DNA from 2 places in the Anaerobacillus sp. QJM3NY_17 genome. Region 1 is predicted to be linked to the other one. Evidence: a T-box and tRNA genes for the amino acid it is inferred to sense, from the RefSeq annotation. Region 1 holds a T-box; the other holds one or more tRNA genes.

Evidence for each region. A T-box is a leader RNA that pairs with one kind of tRNA and senses whether it is charged. The one in region 1 lies ahead of tyrS (tyrosine--tRNA ligase), so its partner is inferred to be a tRNA-Tyr.
Region 2: it has a tRNA-Tyr gene. The T-box ahead of tyrS (tyrosine--tRNA ligase) is inferred to sense a tRNA for this amino acid. The anticodon was not compared.

What each region holds. Positions count from the first base shown of each region.
Region 1 covers NZ_CM149685.1:790,867-800,279, reverse strand. The annotation lists partial or broken gene AC0VYV_RS04340 (HAD family hydrolase) at 1-670, opposite strand, end outside; gene AC0VYV_RS04335 (GNAT family N-acetyltransferase) at 786-1,592, shown strand; gene AC0VYV_RS04330 (FixH family protein) at 1,835-2,593, shown strand; gene tyrS (tyrosine--tRNA ligase) at 2,631-3,878, opposite strand; T-box leader at 3,935-4,158, opposite strand; gene hemH (ferrochelatase) at 4,293-5,228, opposite strand; gene AC0VYV_RS04315 (hypothetical protein) at 5,605-5,955, opposite strand; gene AC0VYV_RS04310 (permease) at 6,032-6,400, opposite strand; gene AC0VYV_RS04305 (helix-turn-helix transcriptional regulator) at 6,409-6,612, opposite strand; gene AC0VYV_RS04300 (hypothetical protein) at 6,752-6,940, shown strand; gene AC0VYV_RS04295 (MFS transporter) at 6,984-8,162, opposite strand; gene AC0VYV_RS04290 (NAD-dependent epimerase/dehydratase family protein) at 8,596-9,413, shown strand, end outside.
Region 2 covers NZ_CM149685.1:499,798-509,210, reverse strand. The annotation lists gene AC0VYV_RS02815 (amidase domain-containing protein) at 1-191, opposite strand, end outside; gene AC0VYV_RS02810 (YczE/YyaS/YitT family protein) at 247-876, opposite strand; gene AC0VYV_RS02805 (methylated-DNA--[protein]-cysteine S-methyltransferase) at 1,082-1,618, opposite strand; gene queG (tRNA epoxyqueuosine(34) reductase QueG) at 1,685-2,824, opposite strand; gene AC0VYV_RS02795 (ABC-ATPase domain-containing protein) at 2,855-4,549, opposite strand; gene AC0VYV_RS02790 (B3/B4 domain-containing protein) at 4,633-5,301, shown strand; gene yvfG (protein YvfG) at 5,573-5,794, shown strand; gene AC0VYV_RS02780 (DsbA family oxidoreductase) at 5,834-6,535, opposite strand; tRNA gene AC0VYV_RS02775 (tRNA-Leu) at 6,723-6,807, opposite strand; tRNA gene AC0VYV_RS02770 (tRNA-Leu) at 6,842-6,931, opposite strand; tRNA gene AC0VYV_RS02765 (tRNA-Cys) at 6,959-7,033, opposite strand; tRNA gene AC0VYV_RS02760 (tRNA-Gly) at 7,043-7,117, opposite strand; tRNA gene AC0VYV_RS02755 (tRNA-Gln) at 7,126-7,200, opposite strand; tRNA gene AC0VYV_RS02750 (tRNA-His) at 7,205-7,280, opposite strand; tRNA gene AC0VYV_RS02745 (tRNA-Trp) at 7,297-7,370, opposite strand; tRNA gene AC0VYV_RS02740 (tRNA-Tyr) at 7,378-7,462, opposite strand; tRNA gene AC0VYV_RS02735 (tRNA-Thr) at 7,533-7,608, opposite strand; tRNA gene AC0VYV_RS02730 (tRNA-Phe) at 7,613-7,688, opposite strand; tRNA gene AC0VYV_RS02725 (tRNA-Met) at 7,705-7,781, opposite strand; tRNA gene AC0VYV_RS02720 (tRNA-Asp) at 7,940-8,015, opposite strand; tRNA gene AC0VYV_RS02715 (tRNA-Val) at 8,024-8,099, opposite strand; tRNA gene AC0VYV_RS02710 (tRNA-Glu) at 8,122-8,196, opposite strand; tRNA gene AC0VYV_RS02705 (tRNA-Ser) at 8,220-8,311, opposite strand; tRNA gene AC0VYV_RS02700 (tRNA-Asn) at 8,313-8,387, opposite strand; rRNA gene rrf (5S ribosomal RNA) at 8,397-8,513, opposite strand; rRNA gene AC0VYV_RS02690 (23S ribosomal RNA) at 8,760-9,413, opposite strand, start outside.

The DNA of each region.
Region 1 (9,413 bases):
ATCGCTTCCACTCATTCAACACTTGTGGAATTTCTAATAACGATTGGATCGAGGCGTCTCCTAACTCTTCGGATGTATTGAACCCTTTCTTCCATATTGTTTTCATTCCAGCGTCACTAGCACCCTTTATATCATTTATCTTATGATCCCCTATAAAAACGGTTTGAGAAGCTTTTAAATCAAGCCGCTCAAGGCTACGCTGGAAAATCACTTTCTCTGGTTTTTTCACGCCCTCTTGTTCAGAAATAAGAATAACGTCAAAATAGTTTTCAATTCCCAGAGCACTAATATTTCTATACTGGAATGCTGTTTTTCCATTGGTGATTAAACCAAGTAAGTACCCACTGCTTTTTTAGCGATCTAGCATATCGATCAAACCATTGAAAGGTTTACAATGAAGGTGAAAGGAACAAATATAATCCTCTAGAAGCGCTTCTGAAGTTATTGTTAGTTCATATTCATCTACTAGCTGTTCGTAAACGCGATCTTTCCACGTATACCCATTGTTATCTAAAGTAATGAAACGTGAGCAAAACTGTTCTTCCTCTATGTCTGCTAAAGATGTGAGGTAGCGTTTATATTGGTCATGAATAAAGCTATTCACTGAGTCTTTCCTATTCAAAAGCGTCTCATCAAAATCAAAAAGAATCCCTTTTATCAATTGCCTCATTTCCTTTCTAAATCCCACTATATTTTTAGATTAACATAAATTTTCATAATCTATTTACTTTTGTGTTATTTTATGTAAAATTGGTTGTTAGAATTAGAAAGGGGGAAACTATCAATTGATTAGAAGATTAACTGAAAATGATCATCTTCAATGCCTCTCCTTATTAACACCACACGCTGCAGAGAACTTGTTCATTTTAGGAGATATTGAAGCTTATGGGTATGATCAACCTTTCCAGAAGCTTTGGGGTGATTTCTTAGAGGATGGTACATTGCGAGCTGTTTTATTAAAATATGAAAAAAACTATATTCCGTTTGCACCTGAGGATTTTGACGCAAAAGGTTTTGCAAAAGTGATTTCAGAAGACAGCGATTTCTTTATGATGTCAGGACTTAAACGGGTCACAAGTCAAATACAACCCTTTGTTTCCCATCCTTTTCGCTCAAGTCGTGAATTGTTCTATGCGAAATGTGAGAGTACTAACGAACTTGCCCTCGATAACATCAACAATGTACAAGTCGCCTCATCGCTTGACCTAAGTCACATCCATTCTCTTCATGAACAAATTGGTGAGTTTGACTCATCTGAGACCGTAGAAGAAAAGCGACGAAATCAGGAAAAAGGAGTATCAAGAACATACTTTATTGAGGAAGATGGGAAGCTTGTGTCAGCAGCTTCTACCGCAGCAGAAAATTCTCAATCAGCGATGATCGTTGGTGTTTGTACATTGGCAAATTATAAACGAAAAGGCTATGCTTCAAAATGTACAAGTAAACTTTGTTATGACGTCCTTAAGGAAGGAAAAGTCCTATGTCTTTTCTATGATAATCCAGAGGCAGGAAACATTTACAAGCGAATAGGCTTTCAAGATATCGAGAAATGGATGATGATTCATTTTGAAACAAAAGAAGCTCTTGTTTAATCTCTCCGATCCTTCCTTTCAATAAGGATCGTTTTTTTATTGTCTCTTTTAAATTCACTCGTATAAAACTTCTATCAATCTCTTTTGTTGCCAGCTAGACACAACTATTCATGAATTAGCCTTGAGATTAGGTTATAACTTTCTTACTATTAAAGTGTGGATAAAGGTTTACAAGATTACTGAAGTGGCCATACTGTTTATTCAGAAATGGACGTAAGAAATGAAGGGAAGGAAAAATTGTTATGAAAAAAATCGGATCGTGGGTATCTATCCTTAGCATTTCTATGGTGCTAGCAGCGTGCGGACAGGATAATGCAAATGAGTCTAACAACGCCTCGACGGCAGAGGAAATTCAGGTCGAAACACTTGATGTTGCACTAGATACTCCTGAAAAAGTAGAAAAAGGTGAAAAGATTACTTTTTCTGCAACGGTTACACAGGGTGATGAAAAGGTAGACGATGCTGACGAAGTTATGTTTGAAGTATGGAAAGAAGGCTCCAAAGAAGATAGTGAAATGATCGAAGCTTCTCATGATGGTGAAGGCGTTTATACTGCTGAAAAGGAACTCGACGATGCTGGTAAATACTTCGTTCAATCTCACGTGACAGCTCGTGACCTACATACGATGCCGAAAAATGAAATGATGGTCGGTTCTGAAGAAGAAGCTGCTTCTGAAACTGATGAACACGCGCACGAACACGAAAGCGACGTATCCATCCATCTTATGAAGCCCGAAGAGATAAAAGCGAATGAAGATGTTTCGTTCATGGCACACCTTCAAAAAGACGAAGAAGCCTTAACTGGTGCTGACGTTCGCTTTGAAATTTCGAAAGTAGATGAAGAAAAAGCTGAGTGGGTTGACGCTGAAGAAATGAAGGATGGGGAATATGAAGGAACGACTTCTTTTAAAGAAGCTGGTGACTACACCGTTACCATCCATGTAGAGAACGATGAAGGTCTTCATGAACATACCGAAGAAAGTGTCACCATTACAGAATAATAAAATCCTCCCCCTCTATTCGAGGGGGAAATTTTTACTATGCTAGTTTTATTTTCTTGAATTTCCTTTTGCCCACTTGAATGACCAATCCATTTTTCACTTCAATTTCCTCATTCACTTCTGTTACTTTTACCTCATTTAGCTTAATACCGCCATTCTTCACCATTCGTCTAGCTTCACTTGTTGAAGGTAGCATGCCTAGTTTAGCGATCAATGTTGGCACAGTTACCATCCGATCTCCATCCCATATGACTTCCTCAATATCAGTTGGAAGCTGCTTTTGCTGAAAGATTTGTTGAAACTCCACTTCTGCTTTTTCAGAAGCATTTTCTCCATGAAACATGCGAACGATCGTCTTAGCTAAATTCATTTTAGCTGTTCTTGGATGGATTTCTTCTTGTTCAATTTCTTTACGAACCGTAAGCTTTTCCTCTAGAGATAGATCCGTGATTAATTCGGTATATTTGACGACCAGCTCATCAGGAATCGACATCGCTTTTCCATACATCTCTGATGGCTTCTCTGTAATCCCAATGTAATTCCCTTTGGATTTAGACATTTTTTCAATCCCGTCTAATCCTTCTAGAAGAGGCATCATTAAGACGACTTGCTTCTCTTTTCCGAACTGCTCTTGAAGGTGACGCCCCATTAAAACGTTGAAATATTGATCATTTCCACCGAGCTCAATATCACTTTCAAGATGAACAGAATCATAGCCCTGCATTAAAGGGTAAAAGAACTCATGAAGCGAGACAGGCTTATTCGCCTTCATTCGATTTTCAAAATCATCGCGCTCAAGTAAACGAGCAACCGTTATTTTTCCAGCGAGTTCAATAACGTCTTCAAACTTTAGTTCAGATAGCCACGCCGCATTGTAGTGGAGCTCCACTTTGCTTTGATCAAGAACCTTACCAAACTGCTCAAGATAAGTTCCAGCATTTCGTTTCACCTCTTCATCCGTTAGCTGCACTCTTGCTGTTGATTTTCCAGTAGGATCACCAATTTTACCTGTAAAGTCTCCAATAATGAGTTGGATGATATGGCCATTTTCTTGAAACTGCCTTAACTTATTTAACACAACGGTGTGACCAATATGGACATCGGGCGCAGAAGGATCAAGACCCAATTTCACTTTAAGTGGCTTATTCTTAAAAATCGAAGTAGCTATTTTATGTTTAAGTTCATCTCCAGGAATGACTTGACTCGTTCCATGTGTATAAACCGCATATTGCCTTTCCATTTCCTTTCTTTGTTCTTCTGTTAATTGATCCATGATTGAGTTCATTCCTGTCGACCTCCTAATTATTAAATTTCATATTAAAAGCCACGTCCCCTCTATATAGTAGGGACGTGGCTTACACGCGATACCACCCTGATTGAAGAAATAACTTCTTCCGGCTCGAATACGATAACGGTTTTCCCGTTCCTGACTAGTTAGATCACTCTGTTCATCAAGAAGGCTCTGAGGGGTAATTCACGGTTAGACTGTACCAGTTCACACCAACCACTGGTTCTCTGACACTACTCGTCATAACACGCTACTGCTTCCTCTTCCTAGCCTATTGTTATTTACGATGCATGAATTTCTCATTACTTTATCTTCTTTTACGCTAGTTGTCAATTTGTTTCTTCAAGAGCAGTTTGGAATTTCTCACAAAAAAGAACGCAGCCTTACAAACGTAAGACTGCGCCTTTTTCATTATTGTTTATTTAATTCTTTTAACACGACAGTTGAAAGAATATCGATGAATTCTTCCTGTGCGTTTGGCATTTCTGGTCGATAATAATTTGCACCGATTTCATCTGTTACAACTTTACATTCATAGTCATTATCAAATAATACTTCCAAGTGATCGGCTACGAATCCTACTGGAGCATAAACAAACGATGTAAAACCTTGTTTTTCATAAAGATCTCTTGTTAAATCCTGTACGTCTGGGCCAATCCATGGATCTGGAGTGTTCCCTTCACTTTGCCATCCTATTGCCACGTTCTTCACACCTGACTCTGCTACGATAAGATCTGCCGTTTCTTTCAATTGGTCTGGATAAGGGTCTCCATTTGCAATGATTTTTTCAGGTAAACTGTGCGCGGAAACGATGAGGACAGATTTCTCGCGTTCTTGATCTGCCATCCCTTCAAATATCTCTTTAATACGCTTCGCCCAATAAGAGATAAATTTAGGCTCGTCATACCAGCTCTCAACAGAATGAATAACTGGGCCACCTAGTTTTCCAGCTTCTTCTTTTGCTCGTCCATTATAAGATTTGATACTAAATGTAGAGAAGTGAGGCGCCAACACAATACTAACGGCTTCTTCAATACCATCATTGTGCATTTGCTGTACCGCATCTTCTACAAAAGGCTCGATATGCTTTAATCCGATATAAAGCTTAAACTCAATTTCATCTTGAATTTCATTAAGGTGAGCTTCAAGCCCTTTCGCCTGATCTTCCGTAATTTTGGCAAGTGGCGATATTCCACCAATTGCTTTGTATCGGTCCTGAAGATCTTTTAGCTGCTCGTCAGATGGCTTGCGGCCTCTTCTAATATGTGTGTAATAACGTTCAATATCCTCTTCTTTATAAGGCGTTCCATACGCCATTACAAGTAATCCCATTGTCTTTTTAGCCATGAATGTGTTCCCCTCTCATACAGTGATTAATTAAATAAACTATCTTTTTATAATCATTATCATCTAGGTATCAGTATACCTTTTTTTCTCCCCTGAATCAAAGGAATCTGACTATAAATTCGTAACGTTTTGTGTCACTCCTATTGAAGCAAACCTTTATGTATTTTGCCACTTCCGATGCGCTTCCTATCACAGTATAGCGAACATTAAGCGTTCTGTCTTTCTCTTCCTCCACTTCTATTTCATCCTATCCACCATTTTCAGATTTCATACTGTGGTTGAATAACGCGGTAGTGAAGCTGGGGTTAGGTGCGTGCCCCCCGCTTCCCCCCACAAAAAAAAGCTGCGCATCATTGCGCAGCTTTTTCCAATTTATCTATTTTTCCATTGCGCCATTATGCTTCGATACAACTTCACGCAGATCCGTGTCGTCTTGCTCTTCTGTATTAAAAACTAACACGTAGCGAAACTCTCTGTCCGCTTCCTCAGATGGATCAGCATTTTCTTCTTGCTTGCCTGTTGGCGTTTCATTAGAGAAAAACAAATCGTTATTCGCTCCAGCCGGGGTAGCAGTTCCCTGTCCCTGAACTGGTGTATCGATACTAAGCTTTTGATCTTCTGGAATATGTTCAACTGACAATTGACTTACCGAATAAGCCTGCAAATCAGCTTTTGCACTCTCTGCATCGTTCTCTGTTGTAAAATAAGCTTGTAATGATTTACTCATGTCAATCCAACTCCTTTTTATGATCTCACAAAAAGGGTTTCCCGATTCTTGCCATCTTTAATCATCGTGATAAAAATTAATGTCTTTTAGCGACGATCACCATGGAAACAAAGACTGTGCTAATCAGCATGGCGGCTAATGCACTCAGCACTGTTACTGAGCTAATATTCACTATGTTGAATTGTAGAAGAAAAAGAAACACCATGATATAACCTAGTACAGCAAAGTACGAATAAAACATCCCTTTCTCTCGAATCATTCGACTTCGCTCGTCCCGTGCCTTAAACTGCGGCTGAAGATAGCTTAAGCAAAAGGTCATAATAGACATACTCATCATCATATAACTTGCAGGAATAGGTTCATTTCCTGTGCCAAGACCAACACTAATCAGTAATAAAGCATTCAACGCAAAAAAGACGCCAAATCCGATATACGTTTTATTCATTGCCACTTCTAATCCCCCTCAGAATCCAAATAAAAAATCTCCTCCACAATCGTTCCAAACAACCTCGCCATTTCAAGTGCGAGCGGTAAAGATGGATTGTACTTTCCTTTCTCAATTGAAATAATCGTTTGCCTTGATACACCAAGTATTTCGGCTAGGCGATCCTGGGAATACCCTTGTTCTGTTCTTTTCTCACGGAGTACATTTTTCAACTAAAAAGCCTCCTCACTTCTCATTTACATTATAAGGTAAAGCTCACTTTACGTAAAGCTTACTTTACATCGAGATGAATCATAATCCTCCGTTCACTACACATGCTAGAAAGATCCTAACGAAATCAGGAGGTAAAAAATGAAGCGTGACACAACACAAGCAAACAAAAAGATAAACGATTCATTTTACAAAGGACAAGCACCTGTCAATGTTGATGAAAAGATCAATGAAGACTTCTATGGCGAAGAACCAGCTCAACCCACGAGCTACCTCGGAAACAATACACCTGCCATTGATGTAACGGGGAATAAGGACAAAAATCGATAACCAACTTAAACTGCCCCTTTGCTAGCAAAGGGGCTCTACTTTATTATTCTGTTAAGTAGTGCATGCTCTTCAATAAGTAAAAAGCCGATGCTAATAGTAAAACTCCTGATAAAGCAAAAACAAATGGAACACTAATCGTCTCAGCAAGAAAACCGTATAGCAAAGAGCCAAGACCAAACGTAATGGATATCAGAGCGCTTTGAGCGCTAAAAACTTCAGGAAGTGAATCTTTCGGGCATTTCTTTTGGATGAATGTCACCATCGCAATTGATTTTATTTGTTCCACCATTCCTGAGAGCACAGTTAACAGAAGTGCAATCACAGGAACACTTATTAAACCAAAAACAAACGTTAAAATACTAATCGCGAAGCACGTGGCGAGAAGCGTTTCTTTCATATAACGTTCAAACCAATTCGTGTATTTGGATACGGCCATTCCACCTGCTATCAAGCCGATGAAAAAGCACGCATTAAGATATCCCCACCACGCTTCTGATTTCATAAGAACTTCTTCGACAAAAATATAAAGGATAGCAGCAATCCAAACGACATTTGCTATCGCTTCAATAAAAATCATAATGTGAAATATACGCAGAACAGGATGCTTCCAAATCAACCTCCATCCGCTCATCATATGAATTTTCGTCTTCCTTTCTCTGTGATCCCTCACAACAATTAACCCCATCATCAGTGTGGAAATCACGTACATCACAAAGGTAACCCATATAACGAAGGAGCCTGACGTTGCTGCTACAAGAATACCACCGAGTGCCCAACCGCCAAATTGAATGGACTGATCAACAACCGCTACAAAACTATTCGCTTTCGCAAGCTCATCCTCCGTAACGAGTTGAGGGAGCATGGCATTTCGAGCAGGTGCGGCCCACCCATCAAGAAAAGCGATGATAAAAACAAGAACTAAAATAATCAGTATTGAAGGATCAAAAAGCCATAAAGACAAGCCAAGCATCCCCAACAACACTGTCTTTATACTTTGTGATCCGACTAGTAATCCTTTTAACGAAAAGCGGTTCAAGACTAGCGGTGCACACATTCCACTTACAAATCGAGCGATCGTAATAGTAAATGGTAGCAGGGAAAGATAAAGTGCTGAACCTGTTGATTGATAAAGAACAGCTATTAGCGCCACAATATATAGAACATCTCCCGTGTTGGCAAACCCCTGGCCAATCCACAAGAAACGAAATGAACGTAGTCTCATCATAACTACCCCTTTTTATTTTGGTCTTACAAATGAACTAAAGGGTAGTCAGTTTACATAGGGAAAATCACTCCTATTCTTCAATGTCTTTAAATGTCCAGATAACAGTTGCTAGTATGAATGAAAAAATAGTAGGCGTTATGATGAGATAATTCGTTTGAAAGCATTTTTTATTATTTTACCATATTCCTAAAATGACCGTTTTGAATTTTCTAAATTAATTAATTGTTTTTATGAAGCGTTTCATGCAAACTAAAAGGTGTAGTGATACTCTTTTTAGGGAAAGAAATAATGATACATTTTCGGATTGGTTTAAAGATTTCGTAAATTGATTGTTGCGAGTTGAATGCCATCTTGAGGAATGCTATCGTAAATATTTGATAAAGCAAGGATATCTACAACTAAATCGACCATTGTGATGGAGGTAAAATCTATGAGAATTATTGTAGCAGGCGGAGATGGTTTCTGTGGGTGGCCAACCGCACTTTACTTATCAAAACAGGGCCATGAGGTTACGATCATTGATAACATGGTACGCCGTAAATGGGATGATGAGCTTCGATCGAACTCACTCACCCCCATCTTACCCCTTGAAGAACGTGTGAAATTATGGGAAGAAAAATCAGGTAAGCATATCACAACGTATGATTGTGATTTGATGCACTATGACTTCTTAAAAGAAATCTTCAAGCAAGTACAGCCCGAAGCATTTGTTCACTTTGCTGAACAGCGCTCAGCACCATATTCTATGATCGATCGTGAGCACGCGGTATTTACACAAACGAATAACGTTGTTGGTAACTTGAACGTGCTCTATGCGATTAAAGAAGTTACACCTGATTGTCACTTAATTAAATTGGGCACAATGGGTGAGTATGGACAGCCTAACATAGATATCGAAGAAGGATACATAAAAATAGAACATAAAGGACGTGAAGACGTTCTTCCGTTCCCGAAACAACCGGGATCGTTCTATCATTTATCAAAAGTACATGATAGCCATAACATTCAGTTTGCCTGCAAAATTTGGGGCATTCGTGCAACAGACTTAAATCAGGGAATTGTTTATGGACTTCATACAGATGAAGATGAACTTGATGAAGGTTTAATCAATCGCCTTGATTACGATGGTGTATTTGGTACAGCCCTTAACCGTTTCATCATTCAAGCAGCCATTGGCCATAACTTAACAGTGTACGGATCAGGTAAACAAACGCGCGCTTTCTTAAACATTAAGGACACGATTCGCTG
Region 2 (9,413 bases), 290 kb from region 1:
TTTCCCAGAAGGATCCCTTTATTTTTTATACGAATAACAGATGCTCCTCTATTTTGGCTCTGTTTACGATAACGGTTGACTGCTTCTTCTTCCTCTGAAGGCCTGGTTCCTATTCTTGAGTGATCCGTTCCATTTAGTAAGCAAGTCGCTTGTTCTTTCCAGAAAGATTTCAACTGGTCTCCCCACACCATATGCGTCCCCCCTCATCGCACTTTATGACAGGGGAATCAAACACATGACTTGGAATCAGGAATGGTTTACAGCTGGCTCTGCTGAAGGGTGTGTTATTTTCTTGAGTAATTTATCAAACCAACCAACAAGAATACCAAGCAGAAGCACTTCTACAAAGGTACCAGCACCAATTGGCCCGCCTAACAAGAATGCCAGAACAAACGCAAGTGCTTCTGTTAATGTCTTAGTAATACCAATACTCCAACCCGTTCTTTCTGTTAGGGCAAGCATGAGTTCATCGTTTGGAATAGATGCAAGAGATGCAAATAAGTACACTGCAATTCCAAGACCCATGATAACTAATCCAACCAGAAATAAGATCCACCTGGTAACGATTCCATCAACATCAATGAAAGTGAGAATTTGTAAATTCAAGAGGTCAACAAACAATCCTAGAAGAATAATTGGAACAAAACCAGCTAGGTTTGGTTTCCTCATCATAATAAGACTATTGATAAAAATTAAAATACCACCAACAATAAACACCCATGTTCCAACAGTAAACCCTAGTTGGTCAGAAAGCGCAACGTAGAGAGCATCCCATGGGGCAATTCCAACATCGGCATTAATTAATAGGACAACACCAAAGGCTAATGTAAATAATCCCGCTACGTAGATCAAACTTTTGGATAAAAAGCTGTTCATAATGTTCACTCCTCATATGAGGGCTTGAAACTAAAAGCTGTATCAAATTGCTCTCATTCTTCGCCCTAGATATTTTAGTATCTCTTTTTTTGAATGCATTTGCTATTTTACAAGAAACGAAGTTCTTTTTATAACTTTATGCCTAAGTCTAAAAAATCAAAAAAGCCAGTTCGCTATCAAGATAGCGAACTGGCACTATATATTGTTACGGTAGAACGGCATGCATCGAATGCTGCTGTTCAAGTGATAATAAATATTCTTTTTTATCTACACCGCCACCATATCCAACTAAAGCACCATTGCTTCCTATTACTCTGTGACACGGTACAATGATTGGAAGTGGATTTCGATTGTTAGCTGAGCCTATGGCTCTAACAGCCTTTGGTGCCGAAATACCAACAGCTACATCTCGATAAGACCGGGTTTCACCATATGGAATTTCCGAAAGGTTGTTCCATACTTTCTGTTGAAAAATCGTTCCTATCTTATCAAGCTTTAGATCAAAGAACCTTCTTTTTCCACTGAAGTATTCTTCCAGTTGCATGACGATGGGCTCGATTATATCAGAATTGAAAACAAGGTCCGCTTTGACATGATGTTTTTTATACCATGTTTCAGCAGCAGGCAGCACATCCTCAGGGCAACCAAAATCGAGCCTACTAACTCCATTAGGACTAGCAAACAATGTTATTGCACCTATAGGCGATAGAAACTCCCCATAATGAATCACTTGTTTATCCATTCTATCCCTTCTTTATTATACATTTTTCACTATCTTACAACGCATTCAATCGTTTGACCATCAGCATTAAGTCTTATTTTCAAGCATAGACAAGCCTTTAGCGATCTCATCTGCCACATCCTTGTCATTTTCTCTCAATTGCTCCTTTATAAGGGCATTAAAGGCCTTCTCGCCACCTATTTTCCCAAGCGCCCAGGCCGAAGTGCCGCGGATCACCGGACGAGGATCTTTTTCCATCACTTCAACCAGTGTATCAATAGCTGTTTCATCTTTATAATGAGCAAGAGCAAGAATAGCATTTCGTTGAATAGGCTTCTTTCCTCTCCACGAACCAGCCGCTTGACCAAACTGAGACTTAAATTCACGATTGGACATTGTTAGAAGTGGTATGAGTTTTGGTTTTACCATTTCTGGATCTGGTTCGAGTTCAGGATGATGATGAAAATCTTTTCCTTTGTTTTTGGGGCAAACGAGCTGGCAGGTGTCACACCCATATAATCGGTTTCCTAATTTAGTACGGTATTCATCAGGTAAAAAACCTTTCGTTTGCGTAAGAAAAGCGATGCATTTATTCGCGTTTAGCTGCCCCCCTTCAATTAAGGCACCAGTCGGACACGCGTCTACACAAATATTACAGTCACCACACCCTTCCTCAACAGGCTCATCAGGTTCTATATTTAGATCGGTGATCATTTCACCAAGGTAAACCCAAGAACCAAATTCTTCTGTTATGGTCATTGTGTTTTTACCGCTAAAACCAATGCCGGCTCTTTCAGCTACAGCTCGATCAGAAAGTTCGCCAGTATCGACCATCGAGCTCGTTCTAGCCTCTGGAACCTTTGATTTAATATATGCATCTAAAAGGGAGAGTTTCTCTCTAAGGAGGTGATGATAATCAACTCCCCATGAAGCACGACAGAAAAGTCCTCTTCGTTCGCCCTTCTTACTCCTAGGGCTATCTTTCATTCTCGAAGGATACGCAATGGCAATTGATATAATCGTTGTTGCACCGCTTAGCAATAGCTCAGGTTCTGTTCTCTTTTCTATATCAGATTCCTCGAAGCCTGACTGATAACCTAGCTCCTGCTGACGCTTTAAGCGTTGCTTAAGGGTTTTAAAAGGATCTGCTGCCGCGAAGCCTATCTTATCAACCCCAATCGTTTTACTGTATGCCACAATATCAGCTTTTAATTGTGCGTTTGTCATTAGTTTCCCCCCTTCCTATTTGGGAGTGTATTATTTAATTTTTAGCGTTCGAATTCGATTTAAAACGGCCGCCATTTCTGTTCTCCTAATTCGAGCAATATCTCCTGGATGCTGATTCTTATATAGTGAAAAAGAACCAAGTCCCTCTGTGTTTATTTTCTGATCAATGAAATCAAGAAGTTCTGGAATCGACTTATCTCCTAGCTTATGATTTCTTTCCAGAAAATGAAGGACGTCAGCGGCAAAACGCGTTTGACTTGGATCTACAAGCTGTTCTACTTGAAGTAGTGAAATATCTGTATGACCAAATTGAATATGATGCACTCCGCGGGCAGTCACTTTCGATTTCTTTCCCTTTTGGCTGTTTAAGTTATTCTGCTCAGGTACTCTCTTTCTTGCCTCTCCGAATTTTTCTCCACCTTCTTGTCTGCGTGCCGATTCTTGTACGATTGATCGAGCTTGATCCGTTACGTCGTATGGAAGGTAGTTCTCCATTAAAATCACCTGATCAGCTACATCAAAGTAGTCTCCAGATCCGCCCATAACAAGTACGGTTGATATATGATGTTCTGTACGTATTTGCTTCACACGATCAATGAATGGTGTAATGGGTTCTTTCTCTTTCGCAACTAACTGCTGCATTCGATAGTCTCGAATCATAAAATTAGTCGCGCTTGTATCTTCATCAATTAATAACGTATCTGAACCCGCTTCGATCGCCTCAATGATATTGGCTGCCTGGGACGTACTTCCACTGGCATTCTCAGATGTGAAAGACCGCGTATCTTTTCCATATGGGAGATTGTTTATAAATGGCGAGATGTCTACTCCAGTTACCTTTCGACCATCTTCAGAGCGAATTTTCATTGCCTGGTGGTTTGTAATAACATACTCTCTACCATCCCCTAAAATATGATCATATACGCCATGCTCCATTGCATGCAAGAGGGTACTCTTTCCATGATAACCACCGCCAACAATTAATGTAATACCTTCCTTAACAGCCATTCCTTGTAATGGCTCAGTACGGTGTGGGATTGTTAAAGACACTTCCATGCTTTTAGGTGATTGGAATTGCACTGCCTCATTTTTCATAGGACGATCGCTTATCCCGCTCTCGCGGGGTAATATAGATCCATTCGCTACAAATCCGACATATCCGTTTTGGGTAAGTTGTTCACGAATGGCCTCTTGTTGGTCTGCTAAATGCAATGCCTCTAAGATTATTCGTTTGTTTAATGCAAAAACAGAATTCTTCACAATGTCTGGCAGCTGATGCAGAAGCAAGTTTATAGCCTGTCTGCCAAGAACTTTTCTGCCTTGTGCAGGTAATCCTATTGATAGACAAATCGTAATAGATTCCTCTGTCACGCTCACTGCTGCCCTCTCAATAACCTTTTGACCAGGTATATCGATTGAGACCAATCCACTTTTCCCAGTGCCTTTCGCATGCCTCTCAGTCCTTCTAATGGCCTCTCCTACTTTTCTAGCAATCATATCTTCTGTTCGAACTCTTCTTACAGCCGAATCGAACCACTCAGGCTCTACGATCGTTTTCTTACGTGGGATGATGATTCTTATCCGAGAAGGACTAGCAAAAGGGTCTCCCTGGACATAATCGATGTAAAGGGTGTAATCCGCAAAATCATAGTGCCCACTAATGTCTTTATATGCTTTATATCCTTTTCCATCAATACGCTCTAATTGTTTTCTAAGTTTATTCATAAATGAGGCAAGCCTCCTTATAAGCTTCAAATTTAGGTATATGATAAAATGAACGAAAAATTATATGTTAGGAGAAAAGTGTGATGACAAGTATAATTCTCGCTCCATCTATTAAAAAGACATATCCTGATTTTAAAATTGGTTATGCTATTTACCATAATATCGTTGTTGAAAAGTCGCCGCAAATGGTGCGCGGTCGCTTTCAGTTCTATCAGGAAACATTGATGATGGATCTTGAGCAGACAGACCTGCTCACTTTTCCTGCTATCTCAGAGTGGCGTTCCATTTTCAAAAAGTTCGGGACGGATCCCGCCAAATATCGACCGTCCTCAGAAGCCCTATTACGCCGGTTAAAGAAAGGGTCTTCGCTACCTCTCGTTCACTCTGCTGCAGACATCAACAATCTTCTGTCGCTTCAATACAAAATTCCAATTGGTATCTATGATCTTGATCAAGTTGAAGGAGATATTACAATCGACATTGGTAGTGAGACGACTGCATATGAGGGCTTAAATGGACGTGAGGTAAGCTTCAACAACAAAATCCTCTCACTTGATCACAAAGGAGCGTTCGGAAGTCCTATCGTTGATTCTAAGCGAACAGCTATAACGGAAGAAACCAAGCATGCCATTCAACTTTTCTATCTTCAACCTTCGCTCCCTGTTTCAGAAGGTGAAAAGCTTGTAACTGCCTCAGCAGAAATGTTTAATCAAATTCACGGAGGAGACTTCTTAAGCGGGGTTTCAAGTTAAAGAAAGCAAACATAAAAAAACGCAACGCTTCGTTAATTTTAACGAAACACTGCGTTGGGTAAATGGTGAAAATTCGAGGAATTTCTACAATCCTCGCTGATGTAGATAGAATACCACAGAACATATGAAAGAAACAACACATTTTTCATATTTTCTTTACAAACGTCTCTCATCACGACAGAGCTAATAGAATTTTACTCTTCATAATCCGTTTGACGTCCTGATGACGATCACCCTATAATCAGAATGACAGACAGAAAGGAGAAATCATATGGAACCATTCTCAACACCATTTTTCGAAGAAAATTTTCGCCAATACATACAAAAGAATCGTGATGTATTTTCAAAATTAGAAGCAATGAATAGCTATTATCGATCAGTTGTTTCATCAATGATCTATGACAACCTTAACAAAAACTCAGAAATAGTTCGTCGCATTCGCAACCTTGATTCAGCTTACAAAACGATTAAACAAGAAAATACAGACGCATAAGAAAAAGCTCTCTTTACAATAAGAGAGCTTTCTTACGTTTTATTTAGGAAGATCACAAGAGTCAGCAGAACACGCTTCTGCATTGCCACCAACTACTTCAAGCTTATTTCCTTCTCCCCAGGCCTTCTCAACGGCCTGTTCAAACATTTCAACAGGCTGAGCACCTGACACGGCATATTTACCGTCAAATACAAAGAACGGTACGCCCTGAATGCCAAGCTGACTTCCCATAGCTTCATCGTTGCGAACTTCTTTCGTAAATTCTTCAGTCCCTAGCATACGTTTTATATCCGCAGCGTCTAGCCCAAGTTCTTCACCAAGTGATGCAAGCGTTTCATGATCACCAATATTTTTCGATTCGGTAAAGAAGGCATAAAAGAGACGTTCTGACATTTCATTACTTTTACCATGCTCTGTCGCATAGTGAACAAGACGATGAGCATCAAATGAATTCGTTGGAATCATTTTATCGAAATCATACGTTAGGTTTTCTCCAGCAGCTTGCTGCCTCATATTCTCACACATAGCCTGAGCTTGTTCTAGACTGACATTGTATTTCGCTGCTAGAAGCTCAGCCATGCTTTCCCCATCCGATTCTTTCGCATTAGGATCAAGTTCAAAGCTTTTAAAGACAACTTCTACTTGATCACGCTGTGGAAAAGCCTGAAGCGCACTTTCAAGACGTCTTTTTCCTATATAACAAAATGGACAAACGAAATCGGACCATACTTCAATTCTCATCGAATCACTCTTTCAGTAAATTGTTTTATCTATCTTATACTTGTATTTTATCACCTCTACTTTTAAATGAGCAGGAATTTGCTCAGTGAGTCATTGAAAACTAGTGATATCAAATAAGACAAGGAATTAAAAAGAATACAAAAAAGACCTCAACGAGAACGTTGAAGTCTTGTAATAACGTATGTAATGGTACCGGTGGTCGGGTTCGAACCGACACTCCTCTCGGAACACGATTTTGAGTCGTGCGCGTCTGCCAATTCCGCCACACCGGCAAAATACCATATTCAATTCAGGCAGAAAAATAAGTGGTGCCGGAGGCCGGGCTCGAACCGGCACGGAGGTACACCCTCCGCAGGATTTTAAGTCCTGTGCGTCTGCCAATTCCGCCACTCCGGCAGGACTTTTAAGAAAAAATATTAAGATTGGAGGCGGCACCCGGATTTGAACCGGGGCGTAAGGGTTTTGCAGACCCGTGCCTTACCACTTGGCTATGCCGCCTTTTTAAAATGGAGCGGAAGACGGGATTCGAACCCGCGACCCCCACCTTGGCAAGGTGATGTTCTACCACTGAACTACTTCCGCAACAAAAATGGCTGGGCTAGCTGGATTCGAACCAGCGCATGACGGAATCAAAATCCGTTGCCTTACCGCTTGGCTATAGCCCAAAAATGGGGCGGCTGATGGGAATTGAACCCACGAATGCCGGAATCACAATCCGGTGCGTTAACCACTTCGCCACAACCGCCATAAAAATTTAAAATTGGCAGGGGTAGTAGGACTCGAACCCACACCGGAGGTTTTGGAGACCTCTGTTCTACCTTTAAACTATACCCCTATCAAGATGGTGGAGGGGGACGGATTCGAACCGCCGAACCCTGAGGGAGCGGATTTACAGTCCGCCGCGTTTAGCCACTTCGCTACCCCTCCAAATTGACAATTACCATTGTAATACACATTTTATGAAAGTGCAATGGAATTTGATCTCATTTCGAGAAAATGGTGCCGGCCAGAGGACTTGAACCCCCAACCTACTGATTACAAGTCAGTTGCTCTACCAATTGAGCTAGACCGGCAACATGGTGGCTCCGGACGGAATCGAACCGCCGACACGTGGATTTTCAGTCCACTGCTCTACCGACTGAGCTACAGAGCCATGTTTAAAATATAATTGGTTGCGGGGGCAGGATTTGAACCTGCGACCTTTGGGTTATGAGCCCAACGAGCTACCGAACTGCTCCACCCCGCGATAATGTGAATGTAATTATGCTGCACCTGCTCATTACGCTGTGCACTGTTTCTTTCTCTACAAGGTTATGCTTCGAAGCGTATCCGTCGAAACAACTCGTTGCTGTTTCAAGGAAGTATCGCTTGTTGCTCCACCCCGCGATAATGTTAAAATATAAATGGCGGTCCCGACGAGAATCGAACTCGCGATCTCCTGCGTGACAGGCAGGCATGTTAACCGCTACACCACGGGACCTTAGATAATGGTGGAGGATGACGGGCTCGAACCGCCGACCCTCTGCTTGTAAGGCAGATGCTCTCCCAGCTGAGCTAATCCTCCACAAAGTAGAAATGATATATAATGGTGACCCGTACGGGATTCGAACCCGTGTTACCGCCGTGAAAGGGCGGTGTCTTAACCGCTTGACCAACGGGCCCTTGCTGCTATTATGTATGCTAGTGGCGGAGAGCGAGGGATTCGAACCCTCGAGACGGCTTTGACCGTCTACACGATTTCCAATCGTGCTCCTTCGGCCACTCGGACAGCTCTCCATGGCTCCACAGGTAGGATTCGAACCTACGACCGATCGGTTAACAGCCGATAGCTCTACCACTGAGCTACTGTGGAATAATATCAGCCTGGCAACGTCCTACTCTTGCAGGGGGAGATCCCCCAACTACCATCGGCGCTGAAGAGCTTAACTTCCGTGTTCGGCATGGGAACGGGTGTGACCTCTTCGCCATCATTACCAGACTAAGGACTGGATTTCACTTTCGTGATTTACCAGCGACAAAATATATCATACTATATTCCATCATGTTTTTCAAGGAAAATTTTATTCCCTGAAAACTAGATAGCACGCACAACTTTCCAATATGTCCAGCTACATAAGCCAAATCCTCGATCGTTTCACCTTTTGATTCTGACGCATAAAGCGCGTCTGACTCAAAAGCCTCCAACGGTTGTCGGATTTAAACGGCTTACTTCGCTTTTCGTTTTTAGGTTAAGCCCTCGATCGATTAGTATTCGTCAGCTCCACGTGTTGCCACGCTTCCACCCCGAACCTATCTACCTCATCATCTCTAAGGGATCTTACCAGCTTCATGCTGTGGGAAATCTCATCTCGAGGGGGGCTTCATGCTTAGATGCTTTCAGCACTTATCCCTTCCACACGTAGCTACCCAGCTATGCTCCTGGCGGAACAACTGGTACACCAGCGGTGTGTCCATCCCGGTCCTCTCGTACTAAGGACAGCTCCTCTCAAATTTCCTGCGCCCGCGACGGATAGGGACCGAACTGTCTCACGACGTTCTGAACCCAGCTCGCGTACCGCTTTAATGGGCGAACAGCCCAACCCTTGGGACCTACTTCAGCCCCAGGATGCGATGAGCCGACATCGAGGTGCCAAACCTCCCCGTCGATGTGGACTCTTGGGGGAGATAAGCCTGTTATCCCCAGGGTAGCTTTTATCCGTTGAGCGATGGCCCTTCCATGCGGAACCACCGGATCACTAAGCCCGACTTTCGTCCCTGCTCGACTTGTAGGTCTCGCAGTCAAGCTCCCTTGTGCCTTTACACTCTGCGAATGATTTCCAACCATTCTGAGGGAACCTTTGGGCGCCTCCGTTACACTTTAGGAGGCGACCGCCCCAGT